Regions from separate parts of the Hydrogenophaga defluvii genome, predicted to be linked through region 1. Evidence: predicted binding sites of a transcription regulator. Region 1 holds the regulator's gene; the other holds the start of a gene.
The links. The regulator LexA, encoded in region 1, represses DNA repair genes until DNA is damaged. The targets are predictions, from matches to a motif close to ACTGTATNNNNATACAGT.

Region 2: a site for LexA is predicted at 1,740-1,757, ahead of ACFQU0_RS16050 (PA0069 family radical SAM protein). Genes of this name have one in related genera too.

What each region holds. Positions count from the first base shown of each region.
Region 1 covers NZ_JBHTBZ010000040.1:7,472-14,845, forward strand. Annotated here, with positions in the region: gene ACFQU0_RS13510 (methyl-accepting chemotaxis protein) at 52-1,614, shown strand; gene lexA (transcriptional repressor LexA) at 1,603-2,262, opposite strand; gene ACFQU0_RS13520 (enoyl-CoA hydratase) at 2,358-3,122, shown strand; gene ACFQU0_RS13525 (tetratricopeptide repeat protein) at 3,132-4,229, shown strand; gene ACFQU0_RS13530 (YciI family protein) at 4,251-4,607, shown strand; gene ACFQU0_RS13535 (SRPBCC domain-containing protein) at 4,727-5,161, shown strand; gene ACFQU0_RS13540 (VOC family protein) at 5,170-5,583, shown strand; gene ACFQU0_RS13545 (YciI family protein) at 5,594-6,031, shown strand; gene ACFQU0_RS13550 (SRPBCC family protein) at 6,028-6,558, shown strand; gene ACFQU0_RS13555 (VOC family protein) at 6,590-7,000, shown strand; gene ACFQU0_RS13560 (RNA polymerase sigma factor) at 7,011-7,374, shown strand, end outside.
Region 2 covers NZ_JBHTBZ010000048.1:27,659-35,032, reverse strand. Annotated here, with positions in the region: gene ACFQU0_RS16060 (acyl-CoA dehydrogenase) at 1-607, shown strand, start outside; gene ACFQU0_RS16055 (NAD(P)H-dependent flavin oxidoreductase) at 699-1,667, shown strand; gene ACFQU0_RS16050 (PA0069 family radical SAM protein) at 1,777-2,865, shown strand; gene ACFQU0_RS16045 (ABC transporter substrate-binding protein) at 2,881-4,158, opposite strand; gene ACFQU0_RS16040 (porin) at 4,200-5,372, opposite strand; gene ACFQU0_RS16035 (MBL fold metallo-hydrolase RNA specificity domain-containing protein) at 5,508-6,872, opposite strand; gene dnaJ (molecular chaperone DnaJ) at 6,982-7,374, opposite strand, start outside.

The sequences.
Region 1 (7,374 bases):
GTTCCGGTGGTGGGTTTGTGCATTCCATAACAAGACAAAAGGGAGGTCATCATGAACATGATGTCGAATGTTCGCGTTGCCACTCGGCTGACCGCCGGGTTTCTGATGGGCATCGTGCTGTTGTTGGTCCTGGGGGTGGGCAGTCTTTTTGCCCTGAGCAAAACCAACGAGGGTCTGGAGACGGTCTACAACGACCGCGTGGTGCCGCTGCAGACACTCAAACGCGTGGCCGACGCCTACGCCATCAACATCATCGACGCGGTCAACAAAGCCAACGCCGGTTTGCTGAAGGCGGAAGACGCGCTCAAGCTGGTGCAGGCAGCACGCCGCGACATCGACACCAGCTGGCGTGACTACGTGTCCACATCGCTCACGGCCGATGAAAAGCGTTTGGTGGGCGAGGCCGAAACCCTGTTCCGTCCGGCCAATGAGGCGGTGGCCCAGCTTGAGGCCGGCCTGCGTGGCATGAGCGGCACCGTGCGCGACCAGCTGGCCCAGTTTGACGGGCCGCTGTACCTGGCCATCGACCCCATAGGGGGCAAGGTGACCGAGCTGATCGACCTGCAGCTTCGAGTCGCTGCAGAAGTCAACCAGAGCGCGGCGACGCAGTACCAGTGGGTGCGCGCACTCACCCTCGGCTTGCTCGCGGTTGCGGTTCTGATGTCGGTGCTGGCGGCCGTGTGGATCACACGCTCCATCACCCAGCCCATTGCCCGTGCGGTGCGCCTGGCCGAGGCGGTGGCCGACGGCGACCTGACGATGCAGATCGAGGCCCACGGCAAAGACGAGCTGGCCGACCTCCTGCGGGCCTTGGGCGCCATGAACAACAGCCTGGTGCGGGTGGTCAGCGAGGTGCGGCTCAGCAGCGATTCCATCGCCACCGGCTCGGCCCAGATCGCGGCAGGCAATGCCGACCTGTCCTCGCGCACCGAAAACCAGGCCGCCAACCTGGAGGAGTCCGCCGCCTCCATGGAGGAGATCACGGCGACCGTGCACCAAAACGCCGAAACCGCGCGCCAGGCCAGCCAGCTGGCCTCGGCCGCCAGCGAAGCCGCCGCCCGGGGTGGCCAGGTGGTGGGGCAGGTGGTGTCTACCATGCAGGAGATTTCGGCCAGCAGCCAGAAAATCGCCGACATCATCGGTGTGATCGACGGCATCGCTTTCCAGACCAACATCCTGGCGCTGAACGCAGCGGTGGAGGCCGCCCGTGCGGGTGAACAGGGCCGGGGTTTTGCGGTGGTGGCCGGTGAGGTGCGCAACCTGGCACAGCGCAGCGCTTCTGCCGCCAAAGAAATCAAGACCCTCATCACCGCCAGCGTTGAACGCGTGCAGCAGGGCTCTCAGCTGGTGGGGCAGGCCGGAGAAAGTGTGGGTGACACGGCGGTTCAGGTCCGGCGTGTGACGGGGCTCATCAACGAGATATCGGCCGCCGGCAGCGAACAGTCCACCGGCATCAGCCAGGTGGGCGAGGCCTTGCAGGAGCTCGACCAGGTGACGCAGCAAAACGCCGCGCTGGTGGAAGAGAGCGCGGCCGCCGCCGAGAGCCTCAAACTGCAGGCCGCTCGGCTGGCCGAGCTGGTGGGCGTGTTCAGGCTGAGGGGCTCAGGCGCTTGAGCCGTCGCGGATCAGACCGACCATCACGCCTTCAATCTCGAACGCGTCGTTTGGCCCCACCACCAGGGGCTGAAAGTCGGGGTTGGCCGGATGCAGCTCGATGTGGCCGCGCAGGCGCACCAGGCGTTTGACGGTCACTTCGTCGCCCAGCCGCGCCACCACGATCTGGTGGTGCAGTGCCTCGCGTGTGCTGTGCACGGCCAGCAGGTCGCCGTCCCAAATGCCCGCATCGCGCATGGACAGACCGCGCACACGCAGCAGGTAGTCGGGCCGGCGGCTGAACAGGCGCTGCTCGACCGTGAAGCGGCTTTCCACATGGGCCTGCGCCAGGATGGGCGCGCCAGCGGCCACGCGGCCGATGAGGGGCAGGGTGAGCTGCTGCAACTCGGGCAGGGCCAACGGCATCTGCCGGGCCAAGGGGTGGCTGCCGGTGCGCAGCCGTATGCCACGCGAGGTGTTGCCCACCAGCTCGATCACGCCCTTGCGGGCCAGGGCGCGCAGATGCTCTTCGGCCGCGTTGGCCGACTTGAAGCCGAAGGCGGTGGCGATCTCGGCCCGGGTGGGCGGCGCGCCTGTGTCGGCCATCGTGGTCTCGATCAGCGTCAGGATGTCTTGCTGGCGGGCGGTGAGCTTGACCGGTTCGTTCATGGGGGCGTGACTCCAATGTGTCGCAACTGTATTCCTATACAGCGCTTTCCCATGATAACTTGCGCGTTTTGACTTCAGCCACACACGAGACAACCATGAGCGACATCCTCGTCCACACCGAAGACGGCATTTGCACCATCACCTTCAACCGCGCCGACAAGAAAAACTCCATCACCGCCGCCATGTACGCGGCCTTGGCCGACGCCCTGGCCGCCGCACAAGACGACGCGGCCGTGCGTGTGGTGGTGTTCCAGGGCCACGAAGCGGTGTTCAGCGCCGGCAACGACATCGCCGACTTCCTGAACACGCCCCCCACGTCCGACGACGCGCCCGTGTTCCGCTTCTTGCGCGGCATCGCCCAGTTTCCCAAGCCGGTGATTGCTGCCGTGTGTGGCCCGGCCGTGGGCATCGGCACCACCATGCTGTTCCACTGCGACCTGGTGTACGCGGGCGACAACGCCGCCTTTGCCATGCCTTTCGTCAACCTCGGCCTGTGCCCCGAGGCCGCTTCCAGCCTGCTGGTGCCGCAGATGATGGGTTACCACCGCGCCGCCGAGGCCCTGCTGCTGGGCGAGCCCTTCATGGCCGAGGCCGCACTCGAAGTGGGCCTGGTCAACAAGGTGCTGCCTCCCTCCGAAGCCACCAACTACGCGCAAGCTGTGGCGCGCAAGCTGGCCGCCAAGCCCATGAGCGCGCTGCTGCAGACCAAACAGCTCATGAAAAAAGGCCAGACCGCGCTCGTGCTGGCGCAGATGAACGAAGAAGCCGCTCACTTTGGCCGCATGCTGCGCGAACCCGCCGCACGCGAGGCCTTTGGCGCCTTCATGGAAAAGCGCAAGCCCGATTTCTCCAAGCTCTGAGCCCTGCGCATGAGCGATGCCCTGGCGCGCGCGCGCTCGCATTTTCTGCAAGGCGTTGAACGCTTCGAGCAAGGCCGCCTGGACGACGCCGGGCAGGCCTTCGAAGCCGCGCTGGCGCTGGCGCCCGGCCGCCCTTCGGTGCTGAGCAACCTGGGCCTCACCCGCTTTCACCAGGGCCGTTTTGAAGACGCGGCCGCCCACCTGCGGGCCGCCGCACAGGCCGACCCCAACGAGCCCAGCACCTGGGTGGCGCTGGCGCGGTGCCTGGGGCAACTTGGTGAGCCTGCCGAGGCGCTGGATGCCTTGACCCGGGCGCTGGCCCTGGACGAGGGCATCGCCGAGGCCTGGTCGCTGCGGGGCAACCTGCTGCGCGAGGCGCGCCGCCTGCCCGAGGCGGCCCAGTGTTTCGAGCGCGCCCTGGCGCTGGGTGCAGACCCCGAGTTGCACCGCTATTTCCTCGCCGCCGTCACCGGGGGCGAGGCGCCCGATCGACCGCCGCGTGCCTACGTCGAAACCCTGTTCGACGACTATGCCGACAGCTTCCAGCAACACCTCGTGGCATCGCTGCGCTACCAGGGCCCCCAGCGCTTGGTGCAACTGCTGCAAGCCCAGGGCGTGGCGCGTTTTGACGCGGCGCTGGACCTGGGCTGTGGCACCGGCCTGTGTGGCGCTTTGTTGCGCCCCTGCTGTGACTCGCTGACCGGGGTGGATTTGTCCGAGCGCATGGTCACGCAGGCCCGCGCCAGCGGCCACTACGACGCGCTGCAACACGCCGACGTGGTCGATGCCCTGAACGGCGCACTGCAACGCTTCGATCTGGTGATCGCGGCCGACGTGTTCATCTACGTGGGCCGGCTGGAGGCGGTGTTCGAAGGCGTGGCCAAAGTGCTGCGCCCCGGAGGCTGGCTGGCCTTCACGGTCGAGCGCGCGCCCGATGAGCATGATGTGTTGCTGTTGCCCAGCCTGCGTCACGCGCATTCGGCGCCCTACCTGAGCCGCCTGGCCCAGGCGCATGGCCTGCAACTGCGGGTGCTGCAAGAAGCGCCCATCCGCGAAGACCAGGGCCAACCGGTGCCGGGTTGGTACGTGCTGATGCAGGCGGGTTGACCTATTGGGAGGGCGCAAGCCATGAGCTACATGTTGTTGATCGTTGAACCCGTGGGCCAACGCGCCACACGCACCGAAGCCGAAGGCCGCGCGGCCTACGCCGCCATGCAGCGTTTTGGCGAAGCCATCGCCGCCAAGGGCCAGCTCAAGGCGGTGGAGTCGCTATCGTCGCAAGACACCGCTGTGCGCGTCAGCCACAGCAGCGGACGCGCCCAGGCGCTGGACGGCCCGTTTGCCGAGGCCAAAGAAATGGTGGGTGGTTTTTTCCTGCTGCAGAACGTGACCCGTGACGAGGCCCTGGCCTGGGCCCACGCCTGTCCGGCCGCACAATGGGCCACGGTGGAGGTGCGCGCGCTGGCACCGTGTTACGTGTCCTGAGTCTTTGCCTCTGGAGGCGGTCTAGGGAAACCACTTAGGCCCGGTCTGTCGAAACCTGGTCGCCTGTTTCGTCGTGGGAGTAGAAACCGAACATTCGGTTTCCCCGACCAGAGGTGACCATGAAGACACAACATTTCGACATCCTGATCCACGCCCCACCTGAGCGGGTGTGGCGCACCATGCTGTTTTCGCCCACCTACGAGCGGTGGACCAGCGCCTTCTGCGAAGGCTCACGCTACGAAGGTGGCTGGGACGCGGGGCAGACCATCCACTTCCTGGGCCCGGACGGCTGTGGCATGGTGTCGCAGATCGCCGAGCATCGCCCGGCAGACTTCATTTCCATCCGCCACCTGGGGCAGATCAGCGGTGGTGTGGCGGACACCACCAGCGAGGCGGTGCGTGCCTGGGCGCCTTGCCACGAGAACTACCGCTTCGTCAGCGAAGCCGGCGGCACCCGCGTGCGGGTGGATGCCGACGTCTTTGGCGACCACGAGGCCTTCATGGCCGAGACCTGGCCGCGCGCCCTGGCGCTGCTGAAAACCCTGTGTGAATGAGAACCGTCATGACCGCGTCCGCGAACATCCCCATGTGCCCCGTCATCCATTTCGAGATGTCCTACCAGGACCGAGAACGCGCCGCAGCCTTCTACAGCGCCGCGTTCGGATGGCAGACCCAGATGTTGGGCGCCGACATGGGCCACTACCTGCTGCTCACCACCGCCACCACCGACGCCAAACCCGGCGCCCCCGCCGGTGCCATCGGCGGCGGCATGTTTGCGCGCAGCGCCGACATGCCCGAGCACATGCAGACGCCCTCGGTGGTCATCGGCGTGCCCGACGTGTTGGCCGCCATGACCCGCGTGCGCGCGGCCGGCGGGCAGGTGCTTGGCGAGCCCATGACCATTCCCGGTGTGGGCGAGTACGTGCCCTTCATCGACACCGAAGGCAACCGCCTGAGCATCCTGCAACCCAGCTGAAGGACACCCCATGCGCTTCATGATCATCGTCAAATCCTGCGCCGAGTTCGAGGCCGAGGTCACCCCCGCCGCGCCCGAGGAACTGATGGCCGAAATGGCCGCCTACCACGAGGAACTGGCCCGCGCCGGCGTGCTGCTCGACGGCAGCGGCCTGCACCCCAGCCGCACCGGCTGGCGCGTCCAGTACGGCACCGACGGCAGCACCCGCGTGGTCGACGGCCCGTTCGCGGAGGCCAAGGAGCTGATCGCCGGCTACACCCTGATCCAGGTGCGTTCGCGCGAAGAGGCGCTCGAATGGAGCCGGCGTTTCCCCAACCCCGCCGGGCGCGGCAAAGAGGCGGTGATCGAACTGCGCCAGCTGATCGAACTTGACGAGTTCCCGCCCAGCGAGGCGCTGGACAAGTTCAAGCAGCTGGACGCCCAGCAGCAGGCCAAGGACTTGCCATGATCAAGACCGTGGCCGTGCTGCTCCTGGTGGCCGTGGCCGCGCTGCTGGTCTACGCCAGCACCCGGCCCGACGTCTTCCGCGTCGAGCGCGCCACCACCATCCACGCCCCGGCCGAGCGCCTGTTTCCGCTGATCAACGACCTGCACCGCTTCAACACCTGGAACCCCTACAACCAGAAGGACCCGGCCATGAAGGGCCAGTACAGCGGGCCCGAGGCCGGTCCCGGCGCGGGCTACGATTTCCAGGGCAACAAGGACGTGGGCAAAGGCCGCATCGGCATCACCGGGTCCCAGGCGCCCACGGCCGTCACCATGCAGCTGGACATGTGGGAGCCTTTCGAAGGCCACAACGTGGTGGAGTTCACGCTGGCGCCCGACGGTGCCGGTACCCGCGTCACCTGGGCCATGCATGGCCCCAGCAGCTTCCTGCCCAAGCTCATCGGCATCTTCATCAACATGGACCACATGGTCGGCCGCGACTTCGAGCAAGGGCTGGCCAACCTCAAGGCCCTGGCCGAAAAACCCTGAGTCCCACCCATTCACCGACAAGGACACCACCATGCTCAAACAGATCTTCGTCAACCTGCCCATCCAGGACATGGCCCGCTCGCAGGCCTTCTTCAAGGCCCTGGGCCTGAACTTCAACCCGCGCTTCACCAACGAGCAGGGCGCCTGCCTGGAAATCGCCGAGAACATCTACGCCATGTTGCTGGTCGAGCCGTTTTTTCAGGGTTTCACCAAGCTGCCCATTTCAGATGCCAAAAAGGCCACCGAGGTGCTGATCGCCTTGTCGTGCGAAAGCCGCACCGAGGTGGATGAGCTGGTCGGCAAGGCCGTGGCCGCCGGTGGCACCACGCCCAACGCGCCACAGGACCATGGCTTCATGTACCAACACGGTTTTGCCGATCCCGATGGCCACCAGTGGGAGGTGTTCTGGATGGACGAGGCCGCCGCGCCGGCGCAAATGTGATCAGCCACACGTGCATTCGGCTGTCCACGACACCATCGCCACCGTCTGGCGCCTGGAATCGCCCGTCATTGTCGGCGCGCTCATGCGCCTGGTGCGCGACCTGGGGCTGGCCGAGGAGCTGGCGCAGGACGCGCTGGTGGCGGCGCTGGAGCACTGGCCACTGAACGGCCTGCCCGACAAACCCGGCGCCTGGCTCATGACCACCGCCAAGCGCCGTGCCCTGGACCACCTGCGCCACCGGCAGATGAGCGAGGCGCGCCAGGGCGAGCTGGCGGCTGATCTGGCCGCGATGGAGGCCCTGACCGTGCCCGACTTCAGCGACAGCCTGGACGAACGTCGCGCCGGCAACGTGGCCGACGACCTGCTGCGCCTGA
Region 2 (7,374 bases), on a different contig from region 1:
CAAGGGCTACAGCACCGAGATGAGCCTGGAAGTCACCTCGCTGGGCGTGCAGGTGCACGGCGGCATGGGCTTCATTGAGGAGACCGGTGCGGCGCAGTACTACCGCGATGCCAAGATCCTGACCATCTACGAAGGCACAACCGCTATCCAGGCCAATGACCTGGTGGGGCGCAAGACATCGCGCGACGGCGGCCAGACGGCGTTGGCCATCGCGCAGCAGATCACCACCACCGAGGCCGAGCTGGCCCGAAGCGGCAGCGCGCACGCACAGGCGGTGCTCAAGCGCCTGACGGCCGCACGCCTGGCCTTTGAAGACGCGGTGAAGTTTGTGGCCGGCCACACCAAGGCCGATCCCAACGCCGTGTTTGCCGGCAGCGTGCCCTACCTGATGCTGGCGGGCAATGTGATGGCGGGCTGGCAAATGGCACGTGCGCTGCTGGTGGCCGAGCAGAAGGTGGCTGCCGGGGAGGATGTGGCCTTCATGCAGGCCAAGATCACCACCGCGCGTTTCTACGCCGACCACGTCCTGAGCCGCGCCCCGGGCGTGCGCGACAGCATCGTCGAAGGTGCTGCGGGCGTGACCGAGATGGCACTGGAAGCCTTCTGAGGCTGAGACGCCGCCTACCCTGTAGCTGCGGCGACAGGGTGGGGCGCACGGTCACCGCCAGAATCACAGACAACATTCCCACGGAGACACCATGTCCAAACTGCCCCCGGTCCTGCAGAAAATCAAGTTCCCCGTCATCGGTTCACCACTGTTCATCATCAGCAACCCCAAGCTGGTGATTGCCCAGTGCAAGGCCGGGGTGGTGGGCTCCATGCCCGCGCTCAATGCCCGACCGGCTGCCCAGCTGGAAGACTGGTTGGCTGAAATCACCGAAGCCCTGGCCGCGCACGACAAGGCCAACCCCGACAACCCGGCGGCGCCTTTTGCCATCAACCAGATCGTGCACAAGAGCAACGACCGGCTGGAGCACGACATGCAGGTCTGCGCCAAATACAAGGTGCCCATCGTCATCACCAGCCTGGGGGCGCGCGAAGACGTGAACCAAGCCGTGCATTCGTGGGGCGGTGTGGTCTTGCATGACGTGATCAACAACGTGTTCGCGCGCAAGGCCATCGAGAAAGGCGCCGACGGTCTCATCCCGGTGGCGGCAGGTGCCGGTGGCCACGCCAGCGTGAAAAGCCCGTTTGCCATGGTGCAGGAAATCCGCGAGTGGTTCGACGGCCCGGTGGCCTTGTCGGGTTCCATTGCCTCCGGCGGCGCCATCCTGGCGGCGCAGGCCATGGGGGCTGACTTTGCCTACATCGGTTCGGCCTTCATTGCCACCGAAGAAGCGCGTGCAGTGGATGGCTACAAACAGATGATCACCGAGAGCAATTCGGACGACATCGTTTACAGCAACTTCTACACCGGCATCCACGGCAACTACCTCAAGGGCAGCATCCGCAACGCCGGCATGGACCCCGACAAGCTGCCCGACAGTGACCCCAGCAAGATGAACTTCAGCACGGGCGAAGGCGCCAATGCCGCCAAAGCCTGGAAGGACATCTGGGGCTGCGGCCAGGGCATTGGTGCCATCCGTGAAGTGATGCCCGCCGCCGATTTGGTGGCCCGCTTCAAGCGCGAATACGCCGAGGCCAAGGCGCGCATCTGCTCGGCTTGAACACCGTCTGCATCTGATGCAAAACGCGCCGTTGGGCGCGTTTTGCTTTTGTGGTGGGCGTACTTGTGGAATACTGATGTTTTAAACAGTAGTGTTGAGGCCGCTCACCGTGTCAGATGTCCGCATCCCAGTGCACGCCATCAAGGGGCGCGGCGCCGCTTCCCGGTTGGCGCACCGTTTTTCCGTGGACGAGCGCGCCGGGTTCGACGATGGCTGGGGCACGCTGGACGAATCCGACGCAGCCGCACAAGGTATGCCGGCCACCCAGGTGACCGACGAACTGGCCCGCAGCGCCATCAGCCGCAACACCTCGCCCGATGTGCCATTCACCCAGTCCATCAACCCATACAGAGGTTGCGAACACGGCTGCATTTATTGCTATGCACGGCCCACACACAGTTACCTCAACCTCTCGCCCGGCTTGGACTTTGAGACCAAGATCATCGCCAAACGCAACATTGCCCAACGGCTGCGCCATGACTTGGGCAAACCCGGCCACCGGCCCGAACCGATAGGCGTGGGCACGGTGACCGATGCCTACCAGCCGGTGGAGCGCGAGCTGCGCTTGACCCGCTCGGTCTTGGAGGTGCTGCAAGAAGCGCAGCACCCGCTGGCCATCATCACCAAGTCCAGCGGCGTGGAGCGTGATCTGGATGTGCTGGCGCCGATGGCCGCGCAGCGCCTGGCGTCGGTCTACGTCACCATCACCACGCTGGATGCCGCGCTGGCCCGCACGCTGGAACCCCGTGCCGCCGCGCCTCACCGCCGCCTGCGCACCATCCGCACGCTGGTCGATGCCGGCATTCCGGTGGGGGTGAGTGTGTCGCCGCAGATTCCGTTCATCAACGAAGACATGGAACAGGTGCTTGCCGCAGCCCGCGATGCCGGCGCCGACCGTGCCTTTTACCAGGTGGTTCGCCTGCCGTGGGAGGTGGCGCCGCTGTTCCGCGAGTGGCTGCAGGTGCACCACCCGCTGCGCGCCGACCGGGTGATGGCGCGCATCCAGGACATGCGCGGCGGCAAAGACTACACGGCCGACTTTGCCACCCGCATGCGGGGACAGGGCATCTGGGCCGACCTTATCCACCAGCGGTTTGAGAAGGCCTGCCGCCGCCTGGGCCTCAACCGCGAGCGACACAGCCTCGACGGTTCGCGGTTTCGTCCCCCGGGGGTGACCGGGCAGATGCCGTTGTTCTGAGGCGCGGCCACAGCGTCAGCGTATCGACTCTTTCTGGAACGGCGGGTGCCACGCGCTCAACCCGGACTGCAACGCGTTGGCCAGCGCCAGGGCCGTGCCTTGACCTTGCATGAGCCTCTGCAGCCCATCACGCAGCATCACCGAGCCGTTGGGGTCCTGGTAGCGAAAGCCCACGAGCATGATGAATGGCGTGCCTTGCTGCTGGCTGGCACGGCTGATCTGGGCCAGCAGCGGATCGCTCGGAAACACACCCGGGACCGCCGACATCTGCCGCAACTGATCGCTGAACTGCTGACCGTATTCCTTGCTGGCGAGGTATCGAACAAAACGCAGGGCAGCGTCGCGGTTTTTGCTGTGGGCATTGACCGCGTAGTTGCCGTCGGCGAAGGTGGACATCCAGGTGGCTGCGCCGGGCCTGACCGGTGGTGCTGCCACGAAGTCGAACACGATGTTGGCGTTCAAGGCCTTGATGGTTTCAATGTTCCAGGTGCCGCTCATGAAAAATGCGGCTTCCCCCATCGCGAACAGCGCCCGGGCTTCGTTTTCGGCGATGGTGGGTGCGTTGGGTGGCATGAACGCGCGCAGTGACACCACCTCTTCAATGGCGCGCACGAATTCGGGGGCGGTGAAGTGTTTGCGTACCGCCATCACATCCTTGAAAAACGGTGTGCCGCCGTAGAAACCTGGCCCCACCACACCAAACATCTGCTCCAACACCGGCGCGTCTTTGATGCCATTGGCCAGGGCATTCACGCCTTTGGCCTTGAGCTGCTGGCAAATCGCCTTGAACTCGCCCCAGGTGCGGGGCAGGGTGGTGATGCCGTGTGCGGCCAACAAGGTTTTGTTGACGTAGATGCCCAGCGATTGGGTGGCAAAAGGCACACCGTACAACACCTTGTCGTGGGGCGGCTTGTACCCGGCGGCCCCCGCCAGCAGACCATCGCTCATGCGCGCCAGGGCGGGGATCTGAGCAGGGGTCAGCGGCAACAAGTGGCCGGCATCGGCCAGGCTGGAGAGGCCACCATAGGCGCGGGCATGGATGATGTCGGGTCCGTTGCCGGCGGCCAGCGCGGCCGACAGAACGGTGGGGTAGTCGCTGTTCTCGTGGGCGGTGAACCTGACGTCGTCACCGGTTTTCGCCTTGTATTGTTGGGCGACCTGTTCGTAAAAGGCTTTGTCTTCTACGCGCCAGCTCCAGAAGCTGAGTTCGGCGCCGTGGACAACCGGCGGGAGCAGAGGGGCAGCACCCAGCAGACACATCAGTGTCCAGCGCATGAGTCGGTGAAGTGGCATGTGACGGTTCCGTAAGCAGATCGTTGTTGTTCAGGCGCAAGTCAATACATGTGCCGCAGTCCCAGCGCAAAGATGGACGCCTTGCGCTCTGCCTGCCCATGCAACAGCTCGCCGTAGTGGTTGACGCTGAAGGCGCCATAGGCGGTGGTGGCCTTGGACAGGAGGTGGTGCAACTCGGTGCCCACGCCGATGTCTCGGCCCTGCAGTTGTGGGCTGTCGCTGCCCGCGACGCTGGCCTTGAGCAGCCAACTGCTGCCCCATGGCACGGTCACACCCACAGACCATTCGCGCGACTTGGCGCGTTGTGAGAGCACAAACTGGTCGTAGCGCGATTGGCCCAACATGGCCCAGAGCTTGGCGCCGCCGAAGTCGCGGTTGAGGGCCAGGGTCACCGTGTCCAGTTGGCCCCGGCGTGCCGCTGCGGGGTTGTGCCGGCCCGTGGCCGTGTCGTAGGTGCTGAGCGTGCCTTGGAGGTAGTAGCCCAGGCCGGCGCGCCACGGGCTGGCGTCGTACACTAGGGCGTAACTTTGTGCCGACACCGTCTTGCCGCTGGGGTCCAGCATGCCCACCTGAGCCGAGACCGTGATGCCGCCCCAGCTGGGCGCGTCGTACCGCAGGGACTTGTCCATGCGCACATGGGTGTACTGCTGCGGGCTGTTCATGTCGTTGTTGAGGCCCAACGCGCCGGCCAAGCCGGTGAGCTGTCCATCAGGCGTGGGCGTTTGCGAGCCCAGCGGGCTGGGCCCGCCGATACGCCAGGTGCGAACATAGGGGTCGTAGGTGTCCCCATAACCCACGGCCGAGTTCGAGGCCACGTCGTTCCAGGGTGTGTAGACCCGACCCAGGCGCAGTTGGCCCCATGGGCCAGTCACGCCCAGGTTGGCCTGCCGGTGAAACGCGCGGGCGGGTGTGGCCCCGGTGTCCAGCGACAGTTGGTTCTCCAAAACAAAACCGACCTTGACACCCTGGCCCAGGTCTTCCATACCGCGAAAACCGATGCGCGAAGCGTTGATGCCGTAGGGGATGAGGCCGGTGGATCGCTCGCCGGCCAGCGTGGCGCCCAGCGGCTGGGTGGGCGATACCGGCGCCGCCACCACGCCGCGCCAACTGCCGACCTGTGCCTCAGCGACGCCAAACAGCGTGAGCGATGACTGTGCCCACACGGGGGCCACGTTCAGTGCTGCGCAAGCAAGCAAGACGCTTGTTCTTTTCATTTTTTTCTCCCTGACCTCGTGAACCGCGGGTAAACCCGTCTTGCCTTGATTTTCTTTGATCTTTCTCCGTTGAAACGTCAAATTTGTGACGATTTTGAACACTTTCCCGAAACATTTCGGGCGGAAAGCGGTGGTTCAGGCAGGCCAGGTGGCCCCGTGCTCCGGCACCATGGCTGGCCAGCGCAGTTCCTTTTCGATGCGCAGGCGCAGCGCGTCCGAGGCCTCGGGGTCGCCGTGCACCACAAACACCTGATGTGGACGGCTGGGCAGGGTGCGCAGCCAGGCCATGAGTTGGCCAGCATCCGCATGGGCCGAGGCGCTTTGCAGTTGCACCACGTCGGCCCGCACCGGTATGTCCTGGCCATGCAGGCGCAGGTGGGTGCCGCCTGCAGCCAGCGTGGCACCTCGTGTGCCCGGCGCCTGGTAGCCGGTGAGGATGACCATGTGGCGGTGGTCCCCCAGGTACTGCGCCAGGTGGTGCAGCACCCGCCCGCCGGTGGCCATGCCACTGGCCGCCAACACCACCTTGGGACCGTGGTTCATCGCAATCGCGCGCGACTGGTCGGGCGTGACCGTGAAGTGTGCCGCGTGGCCCATGGCCCGGCATTGCGCGGCGTCCAGCCGGTGTTCGCCCAGGTGGTGCTGGAACAGCTCGGTGGTGTGGATGGCCATGGGGCTATCAAGGTAGATGGGCAGCGAGGGTGGGATGGCGTGGCGCGCCTTCAACTCGGCAATGGCATGGAGCAGCGCCTGCGCGCGGCCCACCGCAAACACCGGCACCACGGCGGTGCCACCGCGTGCGGCCACCCGTGCCAATGCGGGGCCCAGCTCGGCCACCACGTCTTCCTTGGGGTGCTCGCGGTCGCCGTAAGTCGATTCGATCAGCACCGTGTCGGCGGCAGGTGCTGCCTCGGGCGGTTTCATCAGCAGATCGTCGGGGCGGCCCAGGTCGCCCGAGAAGAGGATGCGCCGACCCCCCACCTGCAACAGCACACTGGCCGCGCCCAGGATGTGCCCGGCGCCGGTGAAACGCGCCCGCCAGCCGGGCAGGGGCTCGAAGTCTTGTTGCATGGGCTCGGTGTGCAAGAGCTTGAGGCTGCGGCGTGCGTCTTCTTCGGTGTAGAGCGGGAGCGCCGGCGCATGTTTGGAGAAACCGTGTCGGTTGGCGAAGGCCGCATCTTCCTCTTGGATGTGCCCGCTGTCGGGCAGCAGGATGGCCGCCAGATCACGCGTGGCCGGTGTCGCCCAGACTTTGCCGTGAAAACCCTCTTTGGCGAGCAAGGGCAGGTAGCCGCTGTGGTCCAGGTGGGCGTGAGTCAGCAGCACCGCACCCAGGTGGCGCGGCTCAAAGGGCAGGGGCCGGCGGTTGCGCAGCCGCAGTTGTTTGTAGCCCTGGAACAGACCGCAGTCCACCAGCAAGCGCTGGCCCGCGTGCTCCACCAAGTACTTGGAGCCGGTGACCGTGCCGGTGCCACCGAGGAAGGTGATGTTGACGCTCATGGGCACATCTTATGCCCGCTTGCCACCGCCGTGCCCACCGATTCGTTTACTGGTGACCCCCAACAATAAGGCCAGCACGAGGCTGGCCTTTTGGGTGGATGGCGGGGACTCAGCTGAAGAAGTCTTTGGCCTTCTCGAACCAACCCTTGTCGTTGGGGCTGTGCTTGTGGCCGCCTTTCTTGAAGGACTCATCGAGCTCCTTGATCAGCTTGCGCTGGTGTTCGGTGAGCTTGACCGGTGTTTCCACCACGATGTGGCAGTACAGGTCGCCCGGGTAGCTGGAGCGCACGCCCTTGACGCCGCGCCCGCGCAGACGGAAGGTTTTGCCGCTCTGTGTGCCTTCGGGGATGTCGATGGTGGCCTTGCCGCTCAGCGTGGGCACGTCGATCTCACCGCCCAACGCGGCCGTGGGCATGCTCACCGGCACCTGGCAATGCAGGTCGTCGCCGTCGCGCTCGAAGATGTCGTGCTTGCGGATGCGGATCTCGATGAACAGGTCGCC